One region of the Enterovibrio makurazakiensis genome, then DNA from elsewhere that is predicted to be linked to it. Evidence: riboswitches for the same ligand, from Rfam matches in the RefSeq annotation. Region 1 holds a riboswitch; the other holds the start of a gene.

Region 1 (9,315 bases):
CTAATAAATGAAGGACAGAAAGCGTAAATGAACTGCCTTTGAGCTCAGCGTTTTTGGTCATTAGATGTTGTCCTGATGGCAGTTGTTTGCGCTGATTTTACGCGTATTAATGTGTCTCGCAATGGGAATAATGCCTCCTTGCAATGTAACGATTGGGGCGAAATATCTGTGTAAAGAACAGATGGATACACTTTTCCGCTTCATCCCCAAAAATATGAGGGACGCACGCATTATCAGACTGTGTTCAGCATGGTATATTCATGGAAACTTTGCGGCAAGCATGAACGCCGTTTGTGGCGTTTTAATCGTCGAATTCATAACAAATATCTAAGCGATTTCTCTTTATTGCGAAATCGCAACACTGTGAGGTACAAGGTGTATTGCGCAATCTATAAGAGCAGTAAAAAAGAATCGACCTATCTTTATGTAAATCGTAAAGATGATTTAGGGGATGTACCTCAACAATTGTTACAAACTTTTGGGAACCCTCAGTTCGTTATGATGGTCAACCTAGATAAAAGAGAGAAGCTTGCGATTGCGGATCTTTCCAAAGTGAAAGAGAGTTTGCAGAACGAAGGTTTCTATTTGCAACTGCCACCACCACCTGATGGGGCACTGCTACATATTCGAACAAAAAACACCAAGTTATAAAGGAGCGCTATGCGTAAAGGACTGATAGGGATACTCATTGGGGCTGCATTGTCTTTGTCAGCACCCGTGTTGGCAGAAAAGCCCAGCTTTGATGAGTATGTGACGGGTCTTAAGCAAGAAGGCTCGGCGAAAGGGATCGATGCTCAGTTACTTGAGCAGGCATTTGATGGTATTCGTTATCGAGAGAGGGCAGTCAAAGCCGACCGAAATCAGCCTGAGAAACGACTCACGCTGGATGAATATATCCCGCGCGCGGTACCTGATTGGAAAGTGAAAAAAGCCCGTCGTTTGTATGACGAACATTATGATGATCTAAAACGTATTGGTGAAGAATACGGCGTACAGCCTCGTTTTCTTGTGGCGCTTTGGGGGGTTGAAAGTAACTTCGGCGCGTTAACGGGTAATTTTAATGTCGTCGAAGCATTGACGACATTGGCTTATGACGGTCGACGTGAAGCGTTTTTCCGCAAAGAAGTGTTTTCAGCATTAACTATTTTACAAGAAGGCCACATAGCGCCTAATGACATGAAAGGGTCATGGGCGGGGGCGATGGGGCAATGTCAGTTTATGCCGAGTTCCTTTATTTCATTTGCTGCTGATGGAAACAACGACGGTAAAAAAGATATTTGGACCTCGAAACCAGATGTATTTGCGTCATCTGCTAATTATTTAAAAAATGCAGGATGGGATGATGAATACACTTGGGGACGTCAGGTAAAAGTCCCAGAAGGCATTGGCAAAGAAATGTCAGGTTTAAGTCAAGATAAAGCCAAAACTTTGGCAGAATGGCAGGCTGTTGGTGTGCGTCGTATGAATAATGCAACGTTGCCGGATGTCGATATAAAAGCGTGGTTGATCCAGCCGGATGATGAATATGGGCGTAGTTACTTGGTCTATGGGAATTATCAAAGCTTGATGAAGTGGAATCGCTCTCACTATTTCGCTATTGCAGTGAGCCATTTAGCCGACAGAATTAAGCATGGATAAGATTTCTTCGTATGAAGAATAGCGTTATACCTTGTATATCACATGGTCTTTTATTGGTGATTAGACGATGAGAATTCAGTCAGATAGATACAAATAGATACAAGGTGAGAGTGATAACAGTTAGACGACGTAAGAAAATAGCATCATATGAAACAGTAAAGTGATGGTGCGACTAACAATGAAAAAAGGGGCGTAAGCCCCTTTTTTCATTGTTCAACAAAAACGAGAGGTTTTTGTTGTGACAATAAACATTCGATTACAGTAGGAAATCTTCGATTTTCTTACCGCTGTCTAGTGCTTCTTTAATTGTCTTTGGCGTACGACCTTGACCAGTCCACGTTTTTTCTGAACCGTCTACATCGATGTACTTATATTTAGCTGGGCGAGCAGCACGCTTTGATTTTGGTTTAGCACCACCCAGAGTAGCCAACAGTTCCTCAGGATCAATACCGTCTTTGATCAGCATTTCACGGTATTTCTCAAGTTTCTCTAGACGCTCTTTTTCCGCTTCATGAGCTTCTGCTTCAGATTCTTCGCGCTCAGCGACGACAGTTTGAAGTTTCTCAAGAGCTTCTTGTAATTGTTCTAGGGAAAGTTCACGTGCAACGGCACGAAGGCTACGTAGATTCAATAATACTTTCAGTGCGTCAGACATTATGCCTATCCTATTCTCTGTTTATAATAATTAGCTTCGAGGCTAAGAGTAGCAAGAATTATTAATTCTATGCAATATTTGTTTAATTAAATATTGAAACATTAGATATCGAAATTAAAAAAAAGTGCAAATTGAATTAAATCGCATCATTTACTTAGTACAGAAGTTGTTTCATTTTTGTAGAATGTACAATAAATCTGTCAGGCGTGTTTAGCTTTGTGTGCGATCAGAGAGCGGGAAAGGAAACTTGTTTGAGAGTTGTAAATGCAATGGTGTGGATGTGTAAAATCATTGAGATGGATATTGCAATGTCTCTCATGTCACCTACAATACGCTGGCATTATGCACGTAGAGGTGCGTGATTTATCAGTAACACGTTTTAGGGTGATGCCAATGAGAACGTGTGAAAGGAAATGACGCCGAAGTAAGCTTTGCCTATCAAGCTGTCTTGCTGGGGTTGTAATCGAAAGATACAACACTGCCATAGTATTGGGATTTAACTATGGAGCGCTACTGTAGGGTTTAAGAATGCGTTTAACCATCATTCTATTTCAGTGGTTTCCGTTTCTGCAGTAGATCTCCAACCTCATAGGTTGATATAGAGATCATGAATTTAGTCGATTTTTCCGCGTCATCATTATCGGTATTGCCCGCGATTCTCGCGCTGGGCCTCGCCATTGTTACTCGTCGTGTTTTGTTATCTTTAGGGCTGGGTATTCTTTCAGGCGCTGTGCTACTGAATGACTTTTCTATCTCGGGAACAGCATCTTATTTATTCGGTCTTATCAAAGGCTTATTTATTGCCGACGGCAGTATTAATAGCTGGAACATGAGCATCGTTGCTTTTCTTGTCTTGCTGGGTTCTATCACCGCATTGATTACCCTTTCCGGAGGCACGCGCGCTTTCGCTGAATGGGCTCAGACACGTGTTAAAAGTAAACGTGGTGCTAAATTGCTCGCGGCTTTTCTCGGTGTTTTCATTTTTGTCGATGACTATTTTAACAGTCTAGCCGTGGGTGCAATCAGCCGCCCCGTTACTGATCGCTTCCATGTTTCTCGTGCGAAATTGGCATATATTCTTGATTCCACTGCGGCACCTATGTGCGTCATCATGCCAGCCTCTAGTTGGGGGGCTTATATCATTACGATTGTTGGTGGCATTCTTGTTAGTCACGGTGTCACAGAGTACAGCCCACTAAGTGCATTTGCGCATATGATCCCAATGAACTTCTATGCCATTTTTGCGCTGCTGATGGTGTTTGCAGTGGCATGGTTCCAAATGGATGTTGGCCCGATGCGTCGCTTTGAATACCAAGCATCAACTGGCAGTCGTCTTGGCGATGACGAAAATAGTGATACTTCACTTGATGATGAGTTAGGTATTAAAGAAAGTGACAAAGGCCGAGTTACAGATCTCATTGTGCCGATTATTGTGCTGATTGTGGCGACCATGTCTTGGATGGTTTACTCAGGTGCACAAGTTTTAGCGGCCGACGGTAAAGCATTTTCTATCCTCGGAGCGTTTGAAAATACCGATGTAGGTATGTCTTTGCTGTACGGGAGTGCAATGGGACTGTTCGTGGCATTGGTGACTGTGTTTAAACAGGGTATTCCAGTATCAGACGTGGCTCAAACCGTTTGGGTTGGCTCTAAATCTATGTTTGGTGCCATCTTAATTCTGCTTTTTGCATGGACAATCGGCAGCGTCATTGGCGACATGGCAACGGGTAAGTTCTTGTCTACCTTGATTCAGGGAAATCTGTCACCACAACTGTTGCCTGTTATTTTGTTCTTGTTGTCTGCAGCAATGGCATTTTCGACAGGAACTTCTTGGGGAACCTTCGGCATCATGTTGCCTATTGCCGGTGATCTATCTGCTGCGACAGATATTGCGTTAATGCTGCCTATGTTGTCCGCGGTACTGGCGGGTGCAGTATTCGGTGACCATTGCTCGCCGATTTCAGACACGACCATTTTGTCGTCAACCGGTGCGCGTTGTGGCCATATCGATCACGTATCTACGCAACTGCCTTACGCACTGGCTATTGCCTTGGTGGCGGGCTTGTCCTACTTGGTCTTAGGCTACACGGATTCGCTGTCAATATCGTTGCTGGCGGGTATGTGCGCGTTTGTATTGGTTTGCGTATTATTTGGTTGGCTATCTCGTCGCCCAGGTAAGCTGGCTTAACATCTATTCGAAAAACCTCCCAGTCGGGAGGTTTTTTTGTATCATTTCGCGGCTTGCAACGCTTTTAGCCCTTCGCTTTTTTCGGTAGCATGCCAGCGTCTTTTTCTCGGGAGAGCCCAATGGCCCAGCTGTATTTCTATTACTCTGCAATGAACGCAGGGAAGTCGACGACACTTCTGCAATCGTCATTCAATTACCAAGAGCGTGGCATGAATCCGCTTATCTTCACTGCTGCCATTGATGATCGCTATGGGCTGGGTAAAGTCAGTTCACGTATTGGCCTTCAAGCCGACGCGCAATTGTTCTCACCTGAAGACAATATTTTTGCTGCAGTGAGCGACATCAACAGCAATCAAAAAGTCGATTGTTTGTTGGTAGACGAGTGCCAGTTTTTGACGAAAGAACAGGTTCATCAAATTACCGAAGTGGTCGATAAATTACGCATTCCAGCATTGTGTTATGGCCTTCGCACTGACTTTCTTGGTGAGTTGTTTGAAGGATCGAAATACTTACTGGCGTGGGCAGACAAATTGGTTGAGCTTAAAACTATTTGTCACTGTGGACGCAAAGCGAACATGGTTATTCGAACTGACGCTGATGGCAACGCCATTGCCGATGGTGATCAAGTGGTGATTGGCGGCAATGACCGCTATGAGTCTGTTTGCCGCGTACATTACAAAGAAGCGTTGGGTAAATAGGCGCAGCTGAAATCCAGCATCTACAGGTTGTTTGGGTATATTCAGTTTCAAAACAAAGAATAAAAAAGCGGCGATTATCGCCGCTTTTTTTGTGTCTGAGTCAGCAATGGCTGTGCGTGAACTATTACAGTCGAGATGCCAGTGGAATGATGGAGACGCGATCGCCCACTTCCGCATTATCAACATTCGGTGCGACTTCAATTAAGCAGTTGGCCTCACTCATTGAACGCAAAATACCCGAACCCTGTGAGCCCGTAGATCTGACTTCTAGCTGACCATTGGTGCTGATGCTGTATATCCCACGTGTATATTCAGTGCGACCGCGGCGCGAGCGGATACGCTCTTGTGTAACAGCGGATAGCGTTTCAGGCTGCCAGTATGCATCGCCTTGCATTTTACGAATGGCCGGCTCAACGAACTGTAAGAACGTCACCATCACTGCGACAGGGTTGCCTGGTAGCCCAAAGAAAGGCTTATCGCCTAGTGTGCCGAAGGCGAGCGGTCTGCCAGGGCGCATGTTGACGCGCCAGAAGTTAATGTCACCCAGTTGGTTTAATACGGTTTTGATGTAGTCTGCATCGCCTACAGATACGCCGCCGGACGAAATTACCATGTCGGCTTGCTTTGTTGCAGCGAGGAGTGTGTCGTTCAGTGCTGCTTCCGTGTCTTCAATGATGCCGAAATCGCGGATCTCGCAACCGAGTTTGGTGAGCATGGCTCGTAGCGTGTATCGGTTCGCATCATAAATGCAGTGAGATTTTGCTGGTGTACCTGGTGCTTGTACTTCATCACCGGTTGAAAATAGGGCAACCTTTATCGGTTTGAATACTTCAGCGCTATCAAAACCTAGCGACGCCATCATTCCCAGTTCTGCTGCTCCAATGCGCTTTCCGGCATGAAAAATCGTCGAACCTTTTCGAAGATCTTCACCCGCTTGACGCACATTTTGCCCGGCACGGACAGCACCTTTATCGGTATCGAAAGACACTGTTCCGTTATCGTTGCTTGCCTGTTCACGCATGATCACCGTATTTGCGCCTTCAGGAACGGGCGCGCCAGTCATAATACGCACACATTCTCCTGCTGAGAGTTTTTCAGCATAGTGGTGACCTGCAAACACTTCACCCACGAGACGATAGGTTTCGCGTTCAATATCGTCACTGCGAATGGCATAGCCATCCATTGCCGAGTTGGTAGAAGAAGGCACGTTGACGGGCGCGACGATATCTACTGCGAACACGCGATTAGGCAGTTCACTAAGGCCGCATGTTTCGGTGTTTTCAGACACCGAAATCGCGGCAAGGATTTGGCTTTTGCCATCTTCCATAGACAGCATGGTTGGCGACAGAGAATCGCACGTGGCGGTTTGTGCGTGATGGCTTTCCATCCAACGATGAATAAACCCCACTAAACTTCCAATGTCATTGATGTCTAGACGGGGCAGGGACGTTGATGAAAGCGCGAAAGAGGGTGCAGAAGAAGGTGGCTCATCGCAAGCGATCGCCACAATGTTTGGATCTTCCGGGTGAAGCCAAGGCTTTTCAAGTGCCCAGCGGTGAAGTTCTATCTTGGGGAAAGCCTGATGCTTAAAACCTTCTACTAACACTAAATCAGCGTTGTTTTGGTCAAGTTGACCAAGCAATTGATTGAGCGTGCATTCGTCATCAGGGGTTTCCGTCATTAACGCGTGGCGATAGCGAGAGCTGATGAGCATTTGCGTTGCGCCTGCTTTGCGAAGGCGATAACTGTCTTTACCCGGTTTATCGACATCAAAATCATGATGCGCGTGTTTGACCATGGCAATGCGAATGCCTTTCTCGACCAAGGCTGGAATGAGCTTTTCCAACAGGGTCGTTTTACCTGTCCCACTGAACGCAGCAAACCCTAAAATGGGCAGTGAGCAGTTGGACAAGCTCATGAAATAGCTCCGTACTTCTCCAATTCATCCGGGGTGTTTAAGTTGATGAAGGCATCATGCTCATCACTGAAATCAACAAAATGAGTGGTACAAAGATCGTAGAGCATCACGATTTTTCGGTCACCGTTAGCGAGAAAGCGATCGAGGCGTTCAAAAATATCGCGCTTCATCATGGTCACGACGGGTTGAACGGATTCGCCATCATGGGCAACCACAATCTCGGTCTCTTCATTAATCGCAGAGACCATTTTTTTAATCAGATTGTGTGGCAAGTTGGGACAATCACAAGGCACAAAGCCTAACCATTCACTATCAAGGTGTGACATCGCAGCATGCATTCCGCCGAGTGGTCCAGGAAAGCCTTCCAATACATCACCAAAGACTGGACCATATTGCTGATAGATTTCTTGATTGCGGTTAGCGTTCACCGCAATGTCAGCACCTTGCTCTTGCAGTCTGTGATGAACGTAATCAATCAAAGGTTTCTGATTCAGGGTCACAAGTCCCTTATCTTGGCCACCCATGCGGCGAGCTTGGCCGCCAGCGAGAATGACCCAAGTGGTGTCAGGATGCGAAGGCATGATTGTCCTTGTCGATAATATTGAGTTTAGGTTTATGGATTAGACGCTGATTTTCAATCCGCCATTGTTGATTGCAGCATTCCGTCAATTTGTTGGGATGATGGCTAGTGATCACCAAACTGGCGCCACGTTCTATCAAGTCATCAATCATATGCTTTTGCGCATCAATGGCATCAGGATCTAGGTTAGCGCAAGATTCGTCCATCAGAAGGATTGAAGGGCTGAGTGCCCAAGCGCGCGCCATGGCGACCTTTTGTTTCTCTCCGCCAGATAGTACGGAGATATGTTCGTGGCTTAAGGCTTCTAGCCCGATTTTGCGCAAGGCTTGCATTGTAAGCTGACGTCGCCGTCTTTGACAGAAATGCTTGCCCATCAAGCCATAGGCGACATTTTCAGCCACTGTACCATCAAAAAGGTAAGGGGTTTGATGCATGTAAACCACGCCACTTTGACCTGAAAACCCTGCTAGTCGTTGTAACCATGAAGGACGTTTTAGATTCAGTGTACCTTTGGTTGGCTTTTGAATGCCGGCCATGACTTTCAACAAACTGGTTTTGCCGATACCGTTTTGTCCGGATAAATAGATAGCATCCCCTGGGCAGACCTTTAATGAGGGGATATGAAACAGCAATCGATGCTTATATTTCACAGAAAGGTCGATGGCTTCCAATGTAATTTGACTCATCATTGCCCCTGATTATGTCCGTAAATGGCCGTTTCCGCGGGCAAAGCTGATGAAGAAATTCATCGTCAAAGCCAGCAACAACAGGACCATGCCAAGTGCGACTCCCTCTGCAAAAGCGCCTTTTGATGTTTCTAACGCTATGGCGGTGGGAATGTTTCGGGTGTAATTGAGAATATTGCCGCCAACCATCATTGAACAGCCAACTTCAGTGATAATGCGGCTAAAAGCGGTGATAACAGCGGCAAGAAGAGGGAATCGAATCTCCCACATTAAGGTCATCATGGCTCGGGGAATAGAAGCGCCTAAGGTGTAGGCGGTTTCCCATGCCCGTTTGTCACTATTTTGAAAAGCTGCATGCATCATCGACACCAAAATCGGTAAGCTGATGAGGACTTGCCCCAATATCATCGCTTTTTGTGTGAATAGCATTTTCCAGTCACCCATAGGGCCTGCCCGTGACAAAAGCATATAAAGCAATAGCCCAATGACCACAGTAGGAACAGACTGGAGCGTGTTCACGATGGACAAGATGATCCACTTGCCGGGGATCTCCCAATAAGCGAGCGCAAAGCTAAGCAATAGGGCGGGCACGATGACCAACCCAATCGCAACAAGGGACACGGAAAACGATACCCCGACAATGCCCCATAGCGTGGTATCACCACTAAATAGCAGTGCGGCGGCTTGTCGAGTTGTTTCCAGCATGTCCATTAGCCTGCATCCGCCACGAACAGTTGCTGACCGTTTACTCTAAAATCATTAATCATGGCTTGCGCTTTTGGGTTAACCAGCCAATCACTTAGCTCTTTTGCACCTTGGTAATTGAGGTCTGGATAGCGGCTAGGGTTGATCAGAATAACTTGGTAAGGGTTGAATAAGCGTTTGTCGCCTTCAACGAGAACACCAAGTTCCAGCTTGCTTTGATACGCCAGCCAAGTACCACGATCGGTGA
Region 2 (9,315 bases), on a different contig from region 1:
GAAGGAGCGTAAAGGCGAGCACGTTAAAACACTCGAGAATTTGGTAGCCCATGGCTTTATCCGCGCACGTATCGACGGTGAAGTGTGCGACTTATCCGATCCTCCAACACTAGAACTTCACAAGAAGCACACCATCGAAGTGGTCGTTGACCGCTTTAAAGTTCGCGATGATCTGCAGCAGCGTTTGGCTGAATCTTTTGAAACAGCGCTAGAATTAACTGGCGGCACCGCCGTCGTGAGCCATATGGATGGTGACGGTGAAGATATGGTGTTCTCTGCCAACTTCGCCTGTCCACATTGTGGCTACAGCATGCAAGAGCTAGAGCCTCGGCTGTTCTCATTCAATAACCCAGCAGGCGCTTGCCCAACCTGTGACGGTCTTGGTGTTCAGCAGTATTTTGATGAAAACCGCGTCGTGCAAAACGAAGCCGTAAGTTTGGCTGGTGGAGCGATACGAGGCTGGGATCGTCGTAATTTTTACTATTTTCAAATGCTGACCTCGCTGGCAGAACATTACAAATTCGATATTGAAACGCCATGGCAAGACTTGCCTGATGCCATTCGTGATGTCGTACTCGATGGCTCGGGTAAAACCGATATCGCATTTAAATACGTCAATGATCGCGGCGACCTCACTGTACGCAAGCACCCGTTCGAAGGTATTTTGAATAACCTCAATCGTCGCTATCGTGATACCGAATCCATGGCGGTTAGAGAAGAACTGGCGAAATACATCGCCAATAAGCCTTGTTCAAGCTGCGGTGGGTCTCGTCTTCGCGAAGAAGCACGTCATGTGTTTATTGGCGATACCAACTTGCCTGCTGTGAGCGAGATGAGTATCCATGATGCCTTGACGTTTTTTGCTGATCTTTCACTGACGGGACAACGTGCTCAGATTGCCGATAAGATCATGAAAGAGATCCACGACCGACTGCACTTTTTGGTCAATGTCGGTTTAAACTACCTCAACTTATCACGCAGTGCAGACACACTCTCCGGTGGCGAAGCGCAGCGTATTCGCTTAGCGAGCCAAATTGGCGCAGGCTTAGTGGGCGTCATGTATGTATTGGACGAACCCTCAATTGGCCTCCACCAGCGCGACAATGAACGTCTATTAAGTACCCTGAACCACCTCCGTAATCTTGGCAACACCGTGCTGGTTGTTGAGCATGATGAAGACGCCATTCGCGCCGCAGACCACATCATTGATATTGGCCCAGGTGCTGGCGTTCATGGCGGCTTTGTCGTGGCGGAAGGGACATATGACGACATTATTGCCAACGAAAATTCACTGACGGGTCAATACCTCAGTGGAAAGAAAAGGATCGAGATCCCAACTCAACGCGTCCCTTATGACAAAAAACAAGTCGTAAAGTTAAAAGGAGCATCAGGCAATAACCTGAGAAGCGTCAATCTAACACTTCCTGTTGGTCTGTTTACCTGTGTCACTGGCGTGTCTGGTTCAGGCAAATCCACACTCATCAATGACACCTTTTATAAGATTGCCCACCAGCGCTTAAACGGCGCAACGACTGGCGAACCTGCGCCATTTAAAGATATCGAAGGGATTGATCACTTCGACAAAGTCATCGACATTGACCAAAGCCCGATCGGTCGTACCCCACGCTCTAACCCCGCGACGTACACCGGTATTTTCACACCAATCCGAGAGCTGTTCGCAGGGACACAAGAATCCCGCGCGCGCGGCTATAAAGTCGGACGCTTTAGTTTCAATGTTAAAGGCGGCCGTTGTGAAGCCTGCCAAGGTGATGGTGTCATCAAAGTGGAAATGCACTTCCTACCTGATGTTTACGTTCCGTGTGACGCATGTAAGGGTAAGCGATATAACCGCGAGACTTTAGAAATCCGTTACAAAGGCAAAACCATCGACGAAGTCCTAGAGATGACGGTTGAAGATGCTCGAGAGTACTTTGACGCTGTGCCAGCAATAGCCCGAAAACTCCAGACCTTAATGGATGTGGGTCTGTCTTATATCCGCCTTGGTCAAGCAGCGACAACCTTATCCGGTGGTGAAGCTCAACGTGTTAAACTGGCAAGAGAGCTGTCTAAACGCGATACAGGTAAAACATTATATATCTTGGATGAACCTACAACGGGTCTTCACTTCCATGACATTCAGCAACTGTTGAATGTATTGCATCGACTACGTGACCATGGCAATACTATCGTTGTCATCGAACATAACTTAGATGTAATCAAAACCGCGGATTGGATTGTGGATTTAGGCCCTGAAGGTGGCAGTGGCGGTGGTATGATCATTGCTGAAGGCACACCTGAACAAGTGGCAAAATCGAAAGAGTCGCACACTGCCCGTTTCTTGAAACCTTTACTCAGTTAGAATCGACGGTGAGCCGACAATCACTCATGACAGGTGCAAGATAAGTTAACCATGCCAACAACTCGATTCCAGTTTCATTGGCCATCATTGGTGGCCAAAAAACCTTTGGTGAAGCCCGTGCTGATCGCCATGGCTGCCCTGTTTCTGTTTTGTCTTCCCTTGAATCAGATCCAGCTTGTTGTTTCTGGCATTCAGCATCCATCGATCGCACTGACATTATTATCAGCTGTCGCCATTGTTTGTTTCGGTTTATGGGAAGTTGCACGGCAAAAACGGATATCCACGACATCACTGACTCGGTGGTTGTCTCTTTGCGCATTCATTGCCTTGCTGCCTGCTTTCTATCAGCATGCCGACTTGAATGCTGCGCTGTGGCACGCATCCAGCATTGTTATTGCTCTCCTATTCTTTTGCACCCTGCAGCAATTCAGTTTTAACCATCTACAACGTCAATATTTATTGTGGCTTCCATTAATGTCTGGCTGGTTGATCGCTTTGCTCTTTTTTATGCCATCACTAGTAAGCCACTTCGGTTGGCAAGATGCAGAGCAACAAGCCAATAACCTTCAACAAGATACCGCAAGTATTGTTTTGCTCACCTCACTCGCATTGTCGGCCTATTTACTTGCTAGAACACGGGTATACAAACGCAACTTAGTCCCCGTCCATGTCATCCTGCTGGCTACACCACTTATCGTCGTGCCAACACTGATGGCACTTGGGCAACCTTGGCTTGTGACAGTCGTACTGCTTATCATCATTCTGACTCAGCCTTTTCTCTATCGCTTTAGTCGCAAACTTCACCATGGCCTTTGGAACTGCGCGTTGTTGTTGGGCTTTTTGATTGCAGGCTATGCAGGGTGGCTAAGTTCTGGCGCTTTGTTCGCACCTCGCTACTCAGCACAAGAATTCAGTGCGGTAGAACAGCTGCTAGCGGTATTAAAGAGCGCACAATTTGAGGGAGTAGGACTAGGCCAGCAAGTGAGATCACAACTGCTTTTTGGTATTAGCACTCAGAATGTACTGCCCGTTCAGCCGTTTCCACCAAGCTGGTTAGCCCGACTACTTGCCGAAGGTGGCCTTGCATTTATTGTAAGTTTTAGTCTGTTTGTTATCTTGATTGTTCGCCGTTTGATGGACGCACCATGGGGTACTCGCCTTATGCTGACCGCCATCATGTTGCCATCTCTCGTCGGCATCACCTTGACGCCTTTTATCGCGGTGAATCCGACCCTCGCCTTACTGTTGATGGTGCTGCTCTATTGGGTGGACAACCTTTCCACACGCTATGAACGCACCTCGATTCGCTCTGCTATCTCAATAAAACTGCTTGGTTCTGCCACCCTCCTTGTGGCATCAACGCTGGTGCTGAGCTCTGTCTATTTAGGAGGGCAAGCGCTTCATACTTATCAAATCAACGACAAAAAACTCCGCCAATACCAAATTCACCCTTGGTGGAATGACTTCTTTCAGGAAGAGGCAGGTAAGCGCGCATTTCTTCGCAGTGTTGAACGCAGAGATAAACAAGCCCAAGAAGCATATTTGCATCAGCAAGTTCGTCGATTAACCAAAATCCCTAGTCCGGAGGGTTACCAGTCATTGATCGAGCTCGCCATGCTGACAGGCAACAAGACAATGGCAATGCATATTCAGCAAGAGGCGAATGCGCTGTTCCCCCATCGCGTGTTTCAACCAACCTTTAGCGAGTAATCACCATTGGCGTGATAAATAGCGAGCATAAAAAAACGCCTTCTTAGGCGTTTTTTTATGCTCATCTTCGTACTTGATGAAGTTATCACAGCAAAGAACTGACTAACCCAGCACATCCTTGAGTGCTTTGGCACACAGCGCAATATTCTCTTTTCTCGCGGTATGTCCCATCAAACCAATACGCCAAGCTTTGCCTGCTAAGGCGCCAAGCCCTGCACCAATTTCTAGGTTGTACTCGTTCAATAAACGACTGCGTACACTGGCATCATCAACACCATCAGGAATTGCGACCGCATTCAGTTGTGGTAGGCGATAAGGCGCTTCAACAAGAAACGCAATGCCCAACGCTTCCAGTTCTGATTTGAGCAATTCATGCATATCGTGATGGCGTTGCCATGCATTCTCTAAACCTTCCTGTTGTAACATCAACAGTGACTCGTGAAGGGCATACAAGCTGTTTACCGGCGCTGTATGGTGATAGCTTCGCTTGCCTTCTCCACTCCAGTAACCCAGCACCAAGCTCTGGTCTAAAAACCAGCTCTGTACTTTCTGCTCGCGTTTCTGCATTTTTTCGACCGCGCGAGGTGAAAAAGTAACAGGCGACAGACCAGGCACACATGACAAACATTTCTGGCTGCCAGAATAAACCGCATCCAGTTGCCATTCGTCCACCAACAAAGGGACGCCACCCAAAGAGGTCACCGCATCAACGATGGTCAGGCAATCATGCTCTTTCGCCAAAGCTGATAATGCCTTCGCATCGCTGAGTGCACCCGTAGAAGTTTCCGCATGCACAAATGCCAATACTGAGGCTTGAGGATTATCACGTAATGCTTGTTCGACTTTGGCTGGGTCAACGGGCTTGCCCCATTCATCGTCTACCATGACTGCAGTTGCGCCGCAGCGCTCAACGTTTTCTCGCATGCGATCGCCAAACACACCGTTACGGCACACGATCACAGTATCGCCCGCTTCAATCAGATTAACAAAACACGCTTCCATCCCTGCACTGCCAGGGGCAGAGACTGCTATCGTAAAGGGGTTTTCAGTTTGGAAAGCATATTGAAGTAACGCTTTGACCTCATCCATCATCCCCACAAACAAGGGGTCAAGATGCCCAATGGTTGGCTGTGATAGGGCTTGTAATACCCGCGGCGAGACGTCTGAAGGGCCCGGCCCCATCAAAGTCCGTTGTGGCGGAATAAATCTGGATATTGTCATTGTTAGTTCTCCATAAGCTTCCATTCGTAGCCTTACCCTATCACTGGATGCGTGTTTGCCAAACCCCTAAGCATGCATTATCTCTACCTCGATCATGGTCCAGTTACTCGACAAGATCGAAAAGAGCGGCAAAAGCTCGCAATCTATAATTGACAAAGTCATTACAAAACATTATCAATAGAGAGCAAATTTTATACGTTGAAATCTTCATCGTATAAACGCAGAAGAGGCGCGTCTATCAGGCAGTCTGTTTGCGGAGCCCCAACTCCTATGCAAACCGATCAGGGGATAAGACGCCGAGATAACACCTAACCTTGGGGGTTAGGGTTGTCGGTCTAGAAGGTTGAATCCTTCGGATTGTCATCTCTGATGAGATGGAGCGCTTCTGGAGAAGTCACTTTTCTTCCCTACACGCCCTCCTGCTGTTTTTTTGCATTTCAACTATTTTAAATTTCGTTATTTTTGGATAACTCCATTCGCGATTGTGGGAGAGAAAAGGAAGTGAACGCATTAAATGTCGCAAAGTTTGGCGGCACGAGTGTCGCCGATTACGCTGCTATGTCTAACAGCGCATCGGTGATCAAAAGGAATTCTGACACTCGATTGGTTGTTATTAGCGCCTGTTCAGGCGTTACTAATCTACTGGTTGAATTGGCAAATGGTGTTGCCGATGCGAAGCGTCAGCAAGAAGTGTTAGCAAAGCTTGCTGATATTCATTTCAACATTTTGGAGCAATTGCCTGAAAGCACCGAGGTCGCTCACGCCGTCAATGAAGTGCTTGATGAAGTGGCGACTTTTGCAACGGCTGCAGCAAATGCTCCTTCAGATAGCCTCACCGACAGCCTTGTTGCTTGTGGCGAATTGATGTCGACCCATATTTTTGCGCACTTACTTAATGCACAAGGCCTCGAGGCCGAACGTGTCGATGTCCGACAAATTCTGAAAACAGACAATGTCTTTGGTAAAGCGACGCCAGATTTAATTGAGACCGCTTTTCACGCACAAGGTATTCTTCGCCCGCTATGCGAAACAAAAGTCGTCGTCACTCAAGGTTTCATCGGTGCTGACAACGATGGCAACACTACGACCCTAGGACGTGGTGGTTCTGATTACAGTGCCGCCTTGCTCGCTGAAGCCGTGCAAGCTACATCCTTGGAGATCTGGACGGACGTACCGGGGATCTACAGTACGGATCCTCGCATTGCGCCCGCAGCAAAACCTATTGCTGAAATTAGCTTTAGCGAAGCGTCCGAAATGGCAAATTTTGGTGCCAAGATTTTGCACCCATCAACCCTAGTACCGGCGATGCGACACGATATCCCTGTTTTTGTCGGTTCGTCAAAAGCTCCAGACCAGGGCGGTACGTGGATTCGACATACCGCGGAACACTCTCCGCTATTTCGCGCGTTAGCCTTGCGTTGCAACCAAACCATGGTGACATTGACCAGCCTGAACATGTTCCACGCTTATGGCTTTTTAGCCGAAGTGTTCAATATTCTGGCTAAGCATAAAGTCTCTGTCGATCTCATTACGACATCGGAAGTCAGTGTTTCCTTAACCTTGGATCAAACCAATACAAAAGGGGGCGCGCCAACGCTACCTGAGGGGGCAGAGAAAGAACTCGCTAAACTGTGCAAAGTCACCGTGGAACAAGATATGTGCCTCGTCGCGCTGATCGGCAATCATATGGGTGAGTCTCGCGGTGCGGCAGCGAAGATCTTTGGATCGCTGGAGGACTATAACCTTCGCATGATTTGTTATGGTGCCAGTAGTCACAACCTGTGCTTTTTAACCAGCACCAGTGATTCGAAAGACGTGGTGAAAGCCCTTCATAAAGAGTTGTTTGAGAACTAAACCTTATCGCCTCTTTCATGTGGTAGACGATAAAGACAATAGTAGACACAGAAAAGGCGCTCAATGAGCGCCTTTTGTATCGTTCATAATAAGTTAGGTTACGAACACTAGCCCAGATTCGGCCCTAGCCATTTATCGGCTTCGATCAAATCCCATCCTTTACGATCGGCGTAGCTGTCTCGCTGATCCTCTTGGATCTGTGCAACCGCAAAGTAGCGCGATTCAGGGTGCGAGAAATACCAACCCGATACCGCAGCACCTGGCCACATTGCATAGCTTTCAGTAAGGATCATGCCAGTGTTTGCTTCTGCATCCAACAAGCTCCAAATCTTGCCTTTCTCTGTATGCTCAGGGCATGCAGGATAACCCGGTGCAGGACGAATACCTTGATACTTTTCACGGATCAGATCTTCGTTTGCCAATGCTTCATCAGGTGCATAGCCCCAAATTTCTTTACGCACGGCTTCATGCATGTACTCAGCAAATGCTTCCGCCAAACGGTCAGCAACCGCTTGAACCATAATGGCGTTGTAATCGTCGCCTTTCGCTTTGAACTGCTCTGCGATGTCGTATTCGCCAATACCACCTGTTACGGCAAATGCGCCAATCCAGTCAGCCTTACCACTCTCTTTCGGCGCAATGTAATCCGACAAGCAGTAGTTAGGACCTTTTGGCTTTTTCGTTTGCTGACGCAAGCCATTCAACACGGTGAAAACCTCAGTACGATATTCATCGGTGTAAACCTCAACATCGTCATCCACGCTATTGGCTGGGAACAAGCCACACACGCCATTGGCTTTGATCATGCCTGTGCGTTCTATGTCATCCAATATTGCATTGGCATCATCAAACAGACGCTGCGCTTCTTCACCCACCACTTCATGGCGCAAAATTGTTGGGTACTTTCCGCTAAGCGACCAGGTCATGAAAAATGGTGTCCAGTCGATATATTTGCGAATTTTCGAGACTGGGAAATCAGTAAACACATGCACTCCGGGCTTATTAGGCACGGGTGGCATGTAAGCATCCCAATCAATCGGCACTTTATTTGCACGTGCTTCTTCAAGAGTGACAGGTGGCGTACGCGGCTTCTTACGCGCATGTTGTTCACGTACGGTCACATACTCAGCCTTTGTACGCTCGACAAATGCAGGACGATGTTCGTCTGACAACAGCGCCGAACAAACACCCACTGCGCGGGATGCATTAGACACATACACCACAGGCGCGTGGTAGTTTTCTTCAATCTTAACTGCCGTGTGCGCTTTTGAGGTGGTGGCTCCACCAATCAGCAGTGGTAAATCAAAACCACGGCGTTCCATCTCTTTGGCAACGTGCACCATTTCGTCAAGCGATGGAGTGATCAGGCCACTCAAGCCAATAATGTCGACATTCTCTTCTTTGGCAACCTGCAAGATTTTGTCACAAGACACCATGACGCCAAGATCAATGATTTCGTAGTTATTACACTGCAACACCACGCCCACGATATTCTTACCAATGTCATGCACATCGCCTTTCACTGTGGCTAAGAGAATCTTACCGTTAGTTTGCCCTGCTTGTTTTTCAGCATTGATATAAGGTTCGAGGTAGGCAACCGCCTGTTTCATCACGCGTGCGGATTTCACCACCTGCGGCAAGAACATCTTACCTTCACCGAATAAATCACCCACCACGTTCATGCCTGCCATCAATGGGCCTTCAATCACTTCAAGGGGCTTACTTGCTTTCGCGCGGGCTTCTTCCGTATCTTCAACGATAAATTCGGTGATCCCTTTCACCAAGGCATGCGATAAACGCTTCTCAACGTCCCAACCGCGCCACTCTTGCGCCGTGCGATCCTCTTTAACCTCACCCGTCCCGCGGTATTTGTCTGCAATATCAAGAAGACGCTCTGTACCATCATCGCGTCGATTCAATACAACGTCTTCCACTGCCTCACGAAGTTCATCAGGAAGATCGTCATAAATCGCAAGCTGACCTGCGTTGACGATCCCCATGTCCATGCCGTTTTTAAAACAGTAATAAAGGAAAACAGCGTGAATCGCTTCACGAACAGGGTTGTTACCACGAAATGAGAATGACACATTCGACACGCCGCCCGAAACCATCGCATGTGGTAGGGTGCGTTTGATATCACCGACCGCCTCAATAAAGTCGACCGCGTAGTT

The links. Region 1 has a riboswitch for lysine ahead of L4D06_RS01875 (Na+/H+ antiporter NhaC family protein). Riboswitches for the same ligand answer to the same signal wherever they lie in the genome.
Region 2: another riboswitch for lysine. It lies ahead of lysC (lysine-sensitive aspartokinase 3); the one in region 1 lies ahead of L4D06_RS01875 (Na+/H+ antiporter NhaC family protein).

Annotation. Positions count from the first base shown of each region.
Region 1 is NZ_JAKJSE010000004.1:398,530-407,844, forward strand. Features, by position in the region: gene minC (septum site-determining protein MinC) at 1-61, opposite strand, end outside; gene L4D06_RS01860 (YcgL domain-containing protein) at 376-651, shown strand; gene L4D06_RS01865 (lytic murein transglycosylase) at 661-1,638, shown strand; gene L4D06_RS01870 (H-NS family histone-like protein) at 1,895-2,293, opposite strand; lysine riboswitch at 2,635-2,814, shown strand; gene L4D06_RS01875 (Na+/H+ antiporter NhaC family protein) at 2,901-4,481, shown strand; gene L4D06_RS01880 (thymidine kinase) at 4,601-5,179, shown strand; gene L4D06_RS01885 (bifunctional molybdopterin-guanine dinucleotide biosynthesis adaptor protein MobB/molybdopterin molybdotransferase MoeA) at 5,304-7,097, opposite strand; gene mobA (molybdenum cofactor guanylyltransferase MobA) at 7,094-7,678, opposite strand; gene L4D06_RS01895 (energy-coupling factor ABC transporter ATP-binding protein) at 7,662-8,363, opposite strand; gene L4D06_RS01900 (ABC transporter permease) at 8,376-9,074, opposite strand; gene L4D06_RS01905 (ABC transporter substrate-binding protein) at 9,074-9,315, opposite strand, start outside.
Region 2 is NZ_JAKJSE010000006.1:4,857-14,171, reverse strand. Features, by position in the region: gene uvrA (excinuclease ABC subunit UvrA) at 1-2,359, shown strand, start outside; gene L4D06_RS03620 (Wzy polymerase domain-containing protein) at 2,411-4,069, shown strand; gene L4D06_RS03615 (pyridoxal-phosphate-dependent aminotransferase family protein) at 4,172-5,290, opposite strand; lysine riboswitch at 5,507-5,683, shown strand; gene lysC (lysine-sensitive aspartokinase 3) at 5,792-7,144, shown strand; gene metH (methionine synthase) at 7,252-9,315, opposite strand, start outside.